One region of the Pedobacter sp. T50_32 genome, then DNA from elsewhere that is predicted to be linked to it. Evidence: riboswitches for the same ligand, from Rfam matches in the RefSeq annotation. Region 1 holds a riboswitch; the other holds the start of a gene.
The links. Region 1 has a riboswitch for S-adenosylmethionine ahead of AC23ME_RS12790 (O-acetylhomoserine aminocarboxypropyltransferase/cysteine synthase family protein). Riboswitches for the same ligand answer to the same signal wherever they lie in the genome.
Positions count from the first base shown of each region.

Region 2: it holds a riboswitch for S-adenosylmethionine, as region 1 does, so the genes downstream of both, metH (methionine synthase) here and AC23ME_RS12790 (O-acetylhomoserine aminocarboxypropyltransferase/cysteine synthase family protein) in region 1, are expected to answer to the same signal.

Region 1 covers NZ_JBYFBY010000003.1:491,209-497,738, reverse strand. The annotation lists gene AC23ME_RS12805 (dihydrolipoamide acetyltransferase family protein) at 1-158, shown strand, start outside; gene AC23ME_RS12800 (homoserine dehydrogenase) at 847-2,091, opposite strand; gene AC23ME_RS12795 (homoserine O-acetyltransferase family protein) at 2,192-3,250, opposite strand; gene AC23ME_RS12790 (O-acetylhomoserine aminocarboxypropyltransferase/cysteine synthase family protein) at 3,301-4,599, opposite strand; SAM riboswitch class I at 4,861-4,971, opposite strand; gene AC23ME_RS12785 (serine O-acetyltransferase) at 5,255-6,061, shown strand; gene cysM (cysteine synthase CysM) at 6,152-6,530, shown strand, end outside.
Region 2 covers NZ_JBYFBY010000005.1:137,873-144,402, forward strand. The annotation lists gene AC23ME_RS15720 (S41 family peptidase) at 1-1,105, opposite strand, end outside; gene murQ (N-acetylmuramic acid 6-phosphate etherase) at 1,269-2,072, shown strand; gene AC23ME_RS15730 (hypothetical protein) at 2,200-2,766, shown strand; gene AC23ME_RS15735 (Bax inhibitor-1/YccA family protein) at 2,804-3,541, shown strand; SAM riboswitch class I at 3,658-3,761, shown strand; gene metH (methionine synthase) at 3,867-6,530, shown strand, end outside.

The sequences.
Region 1 (6,530 bases):
TAGAAACCGAACATGGCGATGTAATTGCTATTAGACACATGATGTTCCTTTCGCTTTCTTACGACCATAGGGTTGTAGATGGCGCTTTGGGTGGTTCTTTCGTTCGCCGAGTGGCAGATTACCTAGAGAACTGGGACATTAACAGAGAAATTTCTTAAGACTTCTATTTGAATGATATAATCGAGCTTCGCAGGTTTTCTTGCGAAGCTTTTTTTTGAAAATGAAGGTCATCATTCCATCGGAGGTTGTAGCCCTGCTATCCGCTTTACTTCGTTTGGCAAACACAGAGGTTTGCCACTACGTGCTCGCTACTATCAGGTTTATTGAACAAAAAGCTGTGCAATAATTCAAAAACACCCCGGTCTTCGACCACCCCTCCGGAAGAGGCGAATGGCATGATGAATTCCCCTCTTTCAGAGGGGTGCCCAACGGGCGGGGTGTTTTCGACGCAATACAATCTAACGCTAATTATAACAAAAAATGAAGTTTACTAGACTGGATGGTAGTGAAAACCCCACAGCCGAGTGCAGCGAGGGCGAGGAGTTGTAATGAACAGCCAGACTTTCGGTAAATAGTTGTACTGAAATTGCTCTTCAAAAAATAGATGAACTGTAAATGTTTAAAGTTTTCTCCACTACGGTCGAAATGACGAATAGAATGCTAAAAAAAAATGCCTTAAAAGCGTAAAAGCCCAGACATCCATCTGGGCATTTTACTATCAAAACAAAACAATATAAAAATTTAATTTACTGAGTAACTATTGACGTTATTGGCTTAATTGATACGTTGGCGGGGACGCCAACGCCAGCGGTTTCCCTTGTTGGCGTCCCCGCCAACAAGCATATTTTAACCGTTTACTAAAATTCCTTCTTCGGCTATAGCTTTAATGTCTTGTTCGCTATAGCTAATTTTGCCAGTTTGAGCAATAAAAACATCCTTGTTTACTAAGATATCTTTGTTCTCCAAAAGGCTTTTTAAACTTACACTTCCAATTACGTATTTATAATCGTTACGAGAGAAACGTTCCGAGATGTTCTCAATTTGCAGCTTCTCTACAGTGTATTCATGTTGGTAGCGCAAGTAAACTTCCAAGCTCACTTTATCAGTGTGGATTAAGCCGTTTTGCTGCTTGTATTTTTTGTACTCGTAGCGATAATCATAGCGCAATGCTGCGATATCTGAAAGCACAGCTGCACCAGTTGGATGGCCACCAGCACCTTTTCCAAAGAAGAACTGTTTGTCGGCGAAAGCGGCTTGTACCGTTACGCCATTGTACTCATTTTCTACGTTATATAAGAAGTCATCGCTCTTTACAAACTTCGGCAATACAAAAGTAATAACCTGTTTAGTGCTGATTTTCCTAGTAGTCGGTACCAATTTGATTTTGAAATTCTTCTCTTTTGCGTATTGAATGTCTGCATCGCTTAGGTTTTGGATACCGATGTTCAAAATCTTATCAGGATTTAAGAACAAACCGTAAGCATGTGCCGTCGCGATAGTTAGTTTAAATTTAGGGTCGTAACCACCAACATCTAAAATTGGGTTGGTTTCTGCAAAACCTAAATCTTGAGCTTCTTTTAAAGCAGCATCGTAACTAGCGCCTTCGTTAAAAATTTTTGAAAGAATGTAGTTAGACGAACCGTTGAAAATACCACTGATGCCGTGTAAAAGCTCGTTATCGTAGTATTCTTCTAAGTTTCTGATGATTGGAATACTGCCGCAAACTGCACCTTCGTACAATAAGGAAGTACCATTTTCTTCTTGCAACTGTACCAATTCTGCCAAGTGAGTAGCAATCATTTTTTTATTGGCCGACACTACATTTTTACCGCTGGTTAACGCTCTTTTGGTAATTGCATAAGCTGCATCAGCATCGTCAATTAACTCTACAATGGTGTTGATTTCTGGATTATCTAAAATCTCATCGTGAGAGGTCGTGAACAAATGTGCATCTAAAGTTCTTTTCTTTTCAGGGTTTTTAATGGCAATTTTTACCACTTCCAGATTTAGGTTTTGTGCCTTAATGATATCATGTAGACCTTGTCCAACAACTCCAAATCCAAATAATCCTATTTTAAGTTTCTTACTCATGTGTTTAATTCGTATTGCGATAAGCGTATTGCGATGTATCGTTTAACACCAAACGCTCTCCACTTAGGTATATGCTATTTTTACTTTCTACTTTTAACTTTTAAGCGGTATGCTGTAGTTTAATTACTTTGTTATTTTTTGCGGCATTCTCTTTTAAAAAATTGCCAATGATGTTCGTTAATTTATCCGTTTCTATTAAAAATCCGTCGTGACCGTAAGCGCATTTAATGCTGGCAAATTTCGCATCGTTAATATGGTTAGCTAAAAACTGTTGTTCGGTAATAGGGAAGAGGATGTCGTTCTCTATGCCCACAACCAGCGTATTTGCTTTTACCAATTTCAAGGCATCAGCTACGCTTTTTCTACCACGACCAACATTGTGGCTATCCATCGCTTTGCTCAAATACCAATAACTGTAAGCGTTAAAGCGTTTGCACAATTTCTCGCCTTGGTAGTTTTGGTAAGACGAAGCTCTGAAATCAGTTACTTTATCGTTCACACTTTCCAACTGGGTTTCGTTGTAGGCTTCGTAAGTTCTGTAAGAAAGCAAAGCGATGCTTCTTGCCGTTTTCAAGCCTTTGTAACCACCATCGGGTTTGTTTGCGAAGAAAGTTCTATCGGTAGCAATGGCCAAACGCTGACTTTCGTTAAATGCAATTCCCCAAGGTGAATGAGCTGCATTGGTTGCTACTAAAATCAAATTTTCGATTTCGGTTTTATCAAGAATAGACCATTCTAAAGCCTGCTGACCACCCAACGAACCGCCAATTAACGTTTTAACTGTTTTAATACCCAAGTGCTCGGCCAATAACTGATGTATCGCTGCTAAATCTCTGATAGTGAACTCAGGAAAAGCCAAATAGTAAGGCTGGCCTGTCACTTGATTTACACTCAGCGGATTAGTAGTGCCATAATTAGAGCCTAAAACATTTGCGCATACAATAAAGTGTTCTTCTGGATTGAACAAATCTTTAGTGCCAAATAAACCTTTCCACCAATCTAAAACATCGGCGTTTGCCGTTAGCGCATGACAAGCCCAAATTACATTGTCCTTTTTGGCGTTTAATGTGCCATAAGTTTGATATGCAATTTCCAGATTACGGAGTTTTTTGCCGCTTTCTAGCTTGAATATTTTTGGATATTTATAGATGTTAGACATGTTTAAAAGTTGGAATGTTGTAAGGTTGCAGGTTAGTCAACTGTTAATTGTTAACTGAAAACTGATAATGCTTGTTCAAAATCTGCCTTAATATCGTCGATGTGCTCAATACCAACTGATACTCTTAATAATGCAGGTGTAACGCCAGCGGCTAATTGCTCTGCCTCGCTTAATTGTTGGTGCGTAGTCGCTGCAGGTTGTATAATCAATGTTTTTGCATCGCCTACGTTAGCTAAATGACTTACCAATTTCAAGTTATCAACCAATGCGATTGCATTTTCTTTATTGCCTTTTAGCTCGAAACTTAATACTGCGCCAAAGCCGTTTGATAAATATTTTTTCGCATTAGCATGATAAGGGCTGCTTTCTAAACCTGGGTAGTTTACTTTGGCAACTGCCGGATGGTTTTCTAACCATTTAGCCAAAGCCAATGCATTTTCTACGTGGCGTTGAACTCTCAGCGAAAGTGTTTCCAGTCCTTGCAATAATAAGAATGAATTGAATGGAGATTGCGACGCTCCGAAATCTCTCAAACCTTCTACACGAGCTCTGATGATGAATTGGATGTTTCCGAAAGGACCGTTCTGACCGAACACATCATTGAAAACCAAGCCGTGGTAACCATCAGATGGTTCGGTAAATGCAGCAAATTTTCCGTTGCCCCAGTTGTAGTTTCCACCGTCTACAATTACACCGCCAATGCTTGTACCGTGACCGCCAATCCACTTTGTGGCAGATTGTACTACTACGTTTGCACCGTGGTCAATCGGTCTGAATAAATAACCTGCTGCACCAAAAGTATTGTCTACAATTAAAGGTAAATCGTGCTTTTTAGCGATGGCAGCAATTTGTTCAAAATCGATGATGCTGAAAGATGGATTACCGATAGTTTCTAAGTAAATCGCTTTTGTGTTTTCGTCAATTTTTGCTTCAAAATCTGATGGATTATCGCCATCTGCAAATTTTACAGAGATACCCAAGCGTTTAAAAGCAACTTTGAATTGGTTATAAGAACCTCCGTATAAGTGACTAGATGACACGAAATTATCGCCAGCCTGTAAGATGTTATTTAGTGCAATAAACTGCGCCGCCTGTCCAGAAGCTACAGCCAAAGCTGCTACACCGCCTTCTAAAGCTGCAATGCGTTTCTCAAAAACATCCGTAGTTGGGTTCATGATACGGGTGTAAATATTTCCAAATTCTTTTAGTGCGAAAAGATTTGCACCATGTTCCGAGTTTTTAAAACCATATGATGTTGTTTGATATAAAGGAACCGCTCTAGAACCAGTTGTTGGGTCTACTTCTTGTCCTGCGTGTATTTGTAGTGTTTCGAATTTATGTTGTGACATGTTTTTTCAGTTTTAGTGTTGTAAAGTTGGAATGTTGACCTATTAAGGTACGTCAGTGGGGCGTATCCCGTTTTAGCGGGACCTTCCTAATTGTTAGAAAATTACAAGTGGAAGATTTTTGATTTAGTATATGCGAATGCACATACACATCGTCAATTGCATATTGCAGCAATTGTCAATCATAGAAATAGCAATAGAATTTTGTCCGACCTGCTCGGGAAACGTGTTTCTTGAAATAGAATTAATTAGTTTCATCTTATTAATTTATATCTCCAAAGTGCACCATGCAATTTGGTCAGGAATTGGCACCTTCTCTTTTTGAGGGTTGCCAGTGGGTCAGGGAGCCTGTCTCTCGCCACTTCTTTATAAATCAATAACCTTTTCGGTAATTGACTTTTATTTGCTTCCAAATAATGTTTCAAATATAGGATGTTTTTTATTTCGATACAAAATAAAATTCTGAAATATTTTTAAATTACTGATTTTGAGTAGCTTTTTGTTTTAACCACATAGACACATTAGGCTAAATTCGGGAAAAACTATGTGTCTATGTGGTTAGAATTTTTTACGAGTTAACTAATAAATCAATATTAGGATGATAATTCCTAGGAAAATAAAATACTAACTTTGTAGACTTACTATATATTATTAGATTTTGAATACTGAATTCCTAAATAGCATTATACAGCGCCAAAATCAACAGCAGGTTGTGCCTTCTAATCAGACTATTGCAAACTGGGCTCAATCTTTACTGAATTTGATTTTTCCAGAACGAGGAGCGTCTACCAATTACAATCAAGAGGTACTAAAAGGCGTTTTCTTTGAACTTAAAGAAGAACTGCAGTTGATATTGAAATCAACAAAGTCATCTAGCAAAGCTTTAAACAAAGGAATTGCAGAAGCATTTTTTGACAGGTTGCCTGAGGTTTACCGCAAATTAAATACAGATTTGGTTTCTTTGGTAGACGGAGACCCGGCTGCACAAAGTGAATTTGAAATTATTAGGTGTTATCCCGGTTTTTTTGCCGTGGCGATGTATCGCTTTGCGCATGAGCTGCATTTGTTGGAAGTACCGCATATTCCGCGTATCATCACAGAGTACGCACATACTGTGACGGGAATTGATATTCATCCAGCAGCAGAAATTGGTGAATATTTATACATCGACCACGGCACAGGCTTGGTAATTGGTGAAACCACTGTTATTGGCAACCACGTAAAATTGTATCAAGGCGTTACTTTAGGAGCGCTGAGTGTAGATAAGTCGAAGTCGCATACTAAACGACACCCGACTATTGGAAATCATGTGATTATTTATTCTGGTGCAACTATTTTAGGTGGTGAAACGTTTATTGGAGATGGTAGTATCATTGGCGGTAACGTTTGGTTAACGAAAAGTGTACCTGAAGGTTCTACGGTTTATCATCAGGCAGAGGTTACAATTAAAGGGAAGAATAGTTGATGGTTAATGGTCAATAGTTTTTGGCGACATAAATCATCTTAAATCTGCGTTATCATCTGCGGAAATCAGCGGGTAAAAAATAAAATAGAAATGAAAACCATTATAGATTGCATCGGAAATACGCCATTGGCAGAAATTAGATATTTGAATACTAATCCAAACGTTAAAATTTACGCGAAGCTAGAAGGAAATAATCCTGGCGGAAGTGTAAAAGATAGAGCAGCGTTAAATATGATACGCAGTGCTATGGAGCGTGGAGAAGTAGATAAAAACACTAAACTTATCGAAGCAACCAGTGGAAACACAGGAATTGCATTGGCTATGATTGCTTCCATTTACGGTATCGATATTGAGTTGGTGATGCCTTCAAGTTCTACTAGAGAGCGTACTTTAACCATGGAAGCTTTTGGTGCAAAAGTTACTTTACTGGAGTCTATTGAAGTTTGTAGGGACTATGCAGAAGAAAAGG
Region 2 (6,530 bases), on a different contig from region 1:
TATAACCCTTTTTATATGGTTTCTGGATGCTTCTTCCAGATGGGGTATAGTAACGGGCAATGGTTAAATTAACTGCCGATCCATCTTCAAAAGCAAACTGCTCTTGCACTAAGCCCTTGCCAAAAGAACGGCGACCAATAATCACACCTCTGTTTAAATCTTGTATTGCACCAGCAAAAATTTCACTTGCCGAAGCTGAATTTTCGTTGATGAGTACAGCCAACTTACCTTGCTCAAATTCTCCGCCGCCTGTAGTAAAATAGTCGGTACGTGGATCGTGTTTGCCTTGTGTGTACACAATTAATTTATTCTCTGGGAAAAACTGGTTAGCTAAAGAAGTAGCTGCGGTAAGATAGCCACCGCCATTATCTCTTAAATCTAAAACCATTTTTTTCATGCCTTTTGCCTTAAGGTTTTTTACAGCATTGCCGAAATCCGTGTCGGTAGTAGCACCAAATTTACCAATCCTGATGTAAGCTGTTTCTTGGTTGATCATGTAAGCCGCGTCAATACTGCTCACTTCAACTTTACCACGTTTCACATTTAAGGTTACAGGTGTGCTGGTGCCAGGATGTAAAACAGTTAACTGAACAGAAGTGCCTTTTTTGCCTTTTATCCTGCCCATCATTTGCGATCGAGGTAACATACGCCCGCTTACTACAGTGGTGTCTACTTTGAGAATTTTATCGCCTTGCTTAAGTCCGCTTAAAAATGCTGGGCCGTCTTTTACTACGTTCGTAACCAATAAAGTATCGTTAAGGATGTAATACTCAACGCCAACCCCCTCGAAGTTGCCTTCTAAAGCCTCAGAAAGTTCAAAAGCTTCGGTAGGAGGTAAATAAGCACTGTGCGGATCTAGTTGATGCAAAAGACTATCAATGGGCAAGTGTTTTAAGTTGTCGGCATTAATGTCATCAACATATTTTTTTTTTATTAAATGGATGATGTCTTCAACCTTTTCTTCTTCAGTATTAGCGTATTTAACGTCTTTTTGAACCTGAAAACCTTGGTCTTTTAAGAATTTGTAACCCAAAAACATGCCCCCAATTAACGTTACGCAATAGGCTAACGCAATCAATAAGTTGAGACGGGTACTTTTTTTCATTAGTTTAGTTAAGGCAAAGTTACTAAAAATTAGCTTCTCTGTATAAAAGAACGAATAAATTACAATTTAGTTTTTTAAAAATTTATGCCGATATTTGAAAACTCTTGCAATAAATTGCGGTTTTTTGCAAATTTGTAGGAGTGTAACGAATCAAATCATTTAAATGAAAAGAGTAACCGAGCAGGAATCGAAATATAAAGACATCGATAAAATGTCTGTAATGGAAGTTTTAGAAGGCATTAACAACGAGGATAAATTAGTTCCTCAAGCTGTTGAAAAAGCTTTACCTCAAATCGAAAAATTAGCTACAGCTGTAGCCGAACGCATGAAAAAGGGTGGTAGGTTATTCTACATTGGTGCTGGCACTAGTGGTCGTTTAGGTGTGGTAGATGCTTCTGAATGTCCTCCAACTTTTGGTGTGCCATTTGACTGGGTGGTAGGTATTATTGCTGGTGGCGATACCGCTATTCGCAAAGCGGTAGAGTTTGCAGAAGACGACGCTGTACAAGCTTGGAAAGATTTACAGGAGTACGATATTAACGAAAAAGATAGTCTAGTAGGTTTGGCTGCGTCAGGCACTACACCTTATGTGGTTGGTGGTTTAAATACTGCTCGTCAGCATGGCGTGCTAACTGGCTGTATCATTTGTAATGAAGGCGGTCCAGTGGTGGCCGAGTCTGATTTTCCAGTGGAAGTAGTAGTAGGTCCAGAGTTCTTAACAGGTTCTACCCGTATGAAATCTGGTACTGCGCAAAAATTAGTGCTAAATATGTTAAGCACAACAGTAATGATCCAGCTTGGGCGTGTAAAAGGAAATAAAATGGTGGATATGCAACTAACTAACCACAAATTAGTAGATAGAGGTACCCACATGGTGATGGAAGAATTAAACATCGACGAAGCACAGGCCGCTGAGCTTTTGATTAAATACGGAAGCGTTCGAAAAGCTGTAGAAGCAAGCAAGTAAGTTCGCTAACTATAATATTAGCCGCAGATGCACAGATTTAGAAGTTGAAAAATTTGTGCATCTGTGGCTTTCTTTTTTTAATCTTTTTAGCTCTCGTGTGTACAGGATAAAATCGTAAATTTGTTTTATGCACGAGATAGAACCATATTATCAGTGGAGGAACGATTATATTGCTGCTGAAGATGAGCGTTCTCCTTTTTACGAAACCGAATACTCGGAATTTTACTACGATAAGCAACTCTACAATTTTCTTATTCATCCCCAGTGGGATGCCTTTGGTTCAAATACCCTTTACATTAAAGTACTGTATGCCGATTATGATAGGCAATACGCCATCATCGAATTAATGGGCGAATGGAATGATACTATCAATAACGATATTATGACTTTAAAGCGTGAGATTTTAGAACTCATGATTGATGAGGGCATCAATAAATTTATCCTTATAGGCGAGAACGTTTTAAACTTCCACGCATCAGACGATAGCTATTACGAAGAATGGTTTCAAGATGTAGAGGATGGTTGGATTGCAGGTATCAATTTTAACGAGCATGTAATTAAAGAATTTAGAGATAACAGCTTAGATTACTATATTAACTTTGGCGGTGAACTGGACGAATTACATTGGCGAAAGCTTAAGCCACTACAGTTTTACAAAAAAGTTGAGGAACTGCTGACAAAAAGATTAAACTAAAATTGTATTTTTATCCGTTAACCAATTTAAATTAACAATGGAACAACAAAATTATCAATATCAGAACGACTCAGTTTTTGTGCAACAGCGTTCTGCTTCAAAAAAATTCTTTGCTAACGTTTTCATGTGGATGTTTGTGGCCTTGGCTGTATCAAGTGTTTCTGCATTTGTATTAGTTAATTCTCCAGGTATCTTATCAATGCTAGTGGGTGATAGAGGATTTACAGCACTAGGTTACATTGCTATATTCGCACCACTTGGTTTGGTGATGATCATGGGAGCAGCAATGCAAAGATTGTCATATCCAGCATTAGTAGGTATTTTCTTATTGTACTCTATACTAACTGGTGTGATGTTAGGCTTTGTTTTGCTAATCTATACAGCAGCATCTATAGCAATATGTTTCGTAGCGGCAGCAATTATATTCGCGGTAATGGCGGTAATGGGTTACACTACAGATGTAGATTTAAGTAGATTTGGACCTATCTTGATGGCTGCTGTAATTGGCTTGGTTGTCGTGAGTTTAATCAACTTCTTTATAGGTAGCGATACTTTAGGCTACATTTTAGGCTTTATTGGCGTGGCAGTGTTCACTGCTTTAACTGCTTACAAAGTACAAGAGATTAAAAGAATAGGCGAAGGATTAGATGAGAACGGAAACGAAATCGCTTTAGCTGATAGTAAAAAATTAGCTTTAATGGGCGCTTTATCGCTTTACATTACATTCATCAACTTATTCTTATCACTGTTAAGAATTTTCGGAGACAGAAGATAATCTGAAAAACAAAATATTATATCGAAGGCCATGCAATTTTGCGTGGCCTTTGTAATTTTATTTGGTTGTGTTACTGATATTTTTGGAAATGATAAGCGGATGTTGCACCTTTGCATTGCTTATTAAGAAAGACGGAGGGACTAGACCCAACGAAGTCTTAGCAACCTGTGCCAACAAGGTGCTAATTTCTAATCTCAGCAGTGGCGAGAGAAGATAAGTTTAAAGGGAATACCAGTTCCGATACTTTTAGAGTAAGCTGATAAATTTTGAGTATTGCGTCAAGCGATAAGCGTTCATTCGCCAAACGCCAAACGCGGATCGAGTTATGAGCATTAGAGAAGAACTAGAAAAACGTATTTTAATTATAGATGGTGCTATGGGTACCATGATACAGCGTTATACCCTAACCGAAGAAGATTTTAGAGGCGAAAGATTTGCCAATCACCCTTCTGATGTAAAAGGTAATAACGACTTGTTGAACATCACCCGTCCTGATATTATTAAAGCCATCCATACTGAATATTTAGCAGCAGGGGCTGATATCGTTGAAACGAATACTTTCAGTACGCAACGCATTTCCATGGCCGATTATGGAATGGAAGAGTTGAGTTACGAGCTAAGTTACGAAGGAGCTAGGATAGCCAAAGAAGCAACTACCGAATTCATGGCACAAAATCCTGATAGGAAATGCTTTGTTGCAGGTGCAATTGGCCCAACTAACCGTACGCTTTCACTTTCTCCAGATGTTAACGACCCAGGTTTCAGAGCGATCTCTTACAAAGAACTTTTTGATGCTTACTATGAGCAAATTAGAGGTTTAGTAGATGGCGGTTCAGACGTACTATTAATTGAAACCATCTTTGATACTTTAAATGCAAAAGTGGCAATTGCTGCCATTAAAGAATATGAAGAAGTAGTAGGAAAAAAACTTGAAATCATGATTTCGGGTACCATTACCGATGCTTCGGGCAGAACCTTGTCTGGTCAAACGGCAGAAGCATTTTTAAATTCTGTTGCACATGCAAATCCTCTGAGTATTGGTTTTAACTGTGCTTTGGGAGCGAAAGAAATGCGCCCTCACATCGAGGAACTGGCTGCAAAAGCAAATTGTTATGTTTCTGCTTATCCAAATGCGGGTTTACCTAACGAATTTGGCGCTTACGATGAAATGCCTCATGAAACTGCTCACTTGGTAGATGACTTTATCATTTCGGGCTTTGTAAATATAGTGGGTGGTTGTTGCGGAACAACGCCAGACCATATTGGCTGTATTGCTAAAAAAGCGGCAGCGGCTCAACCTAGAAAAATACCGACTATTGCTCCGTATTTAAGGTTAAGCGGATTAGAGCCAGTAACCATTACACCCGAAAGTATTTTTGTAAACGTAGGTGAGCGTACCAATATCACAGGTTCTCCAAAATTCTCTAAGCTCATTTTAGGTGGCGATTATGAAGCTGCTTTAGCCGTCGCCCTACAACAAGTTGAGGGCGGTGCACAAATCATCGACGTAAATATGGATGAGGGGATGATTGATTCGGAAGCGGCAATGACCAAATTCCTGAATTTAATTGCTTCAGAACCTGATATTGCCAAGCTGCCTATCATGGTCGATTCGTCTAAATGGACGGTAATCGAAGCTGGGTTGAAATGCTTACAAGGCAAAGGCATCGTTAACTCCATATCCTTAAAAGAAGGAGAAGAACCCTTTAAAGCCAATGCCCGTAAAATTATGCGTTACGGTGCTGCAGTTGTAGTAATGGCATTTGATGAGCAAGGTCAGGCAGATAATTACGATCGTAGGATAGAAATCTGTAGCCGTAGTTATCGCATTTTGGTTGATGAAATTGGTTTTCCTCCACAGGATATCATTTTTGACCCTAATATTTTAACCGTAGCAACAGGTTTAGAAGAACATAACAACTATGCGGTAGATTTTATTGAAGCTACCCGTTGGATTAAACAAAATTTACCTCACGCTAAAGTTAGCGGTGGGGTTTCCAATATTTCATTCTCATTTAGAGGAAACAATGTTGTGCGTGAAGCGATGCACTCGGCATTTTTGTACCATGCCATTCACGCAGGTTTGGATATGGGAATTGTAAATGCAGGGATGCTAGAGGTTTATCAAGAAATTGAACCCGAGCTTTTAGAAAGAGTTGAAGACGTACTATTAAACCGTAGAGACGATGCGACTGAGCGTTTGGTTGAGTTCGCTGAAACAGTAAAAAACAAAGGAAAAGTTATCGTTAAAGACGAAGCTTGGCGACAAGGAACGGTTGAAGAGCGTTTGTCTCATTCCTTGGTAAAAGGTATCGTTGAGTTTTTAGATGATGATGTAGAAGAAGCCCGCCAGAAATATCCGCGACCAATTCAAGTCATAGAAGGTCCTTTAATGGACGGAATGAACATTGTGGGAGATTTGTTCGGCGCTGGAAAAATGTTCCTGCCTCAAGTGGTAAAATCTGCCAGGGTAATGAAAAAAGCTGTGGCTTATTTATTACCGTTTATAGAGGAAGAGAAATTAGCCAATCCAGATGCTACACAGGGCTCTTCAGCAGGAAAGATTTTGTTGGCAACGGTAAAAGGCGATGTACACGATATCGGAAAAAACATTGTAGGCGTAGTTTTAGCTTGCAATAACTTCGAAATTGTAGATATGGGCGTGATGGTTCCTGCACAGGAAATCATTAAAAAAGCCAAAGAGATTAATGCCGATATTATTGGTTTAAGTGGTTTAATCACACCATCGCTTGATGAAATGGTTCACTTTGCCAAAGAGATGGAGCGAGAAGGATTTACAGTTCCGTTAATTGTGGGCGGAGCTACTACTTCGAGGATACATGCAGCAGTGAAAATTGCGCCTAATTATTCTGGTCCAGCTATTCACGTGTTAGATGCTTCTAGAAGTGTAACGGTTTGTAGCACTTTGATGAATGGCGAATTACGTGAGGGATATATTTCGCAAATCAAAGCCGAATACGATAAAGCT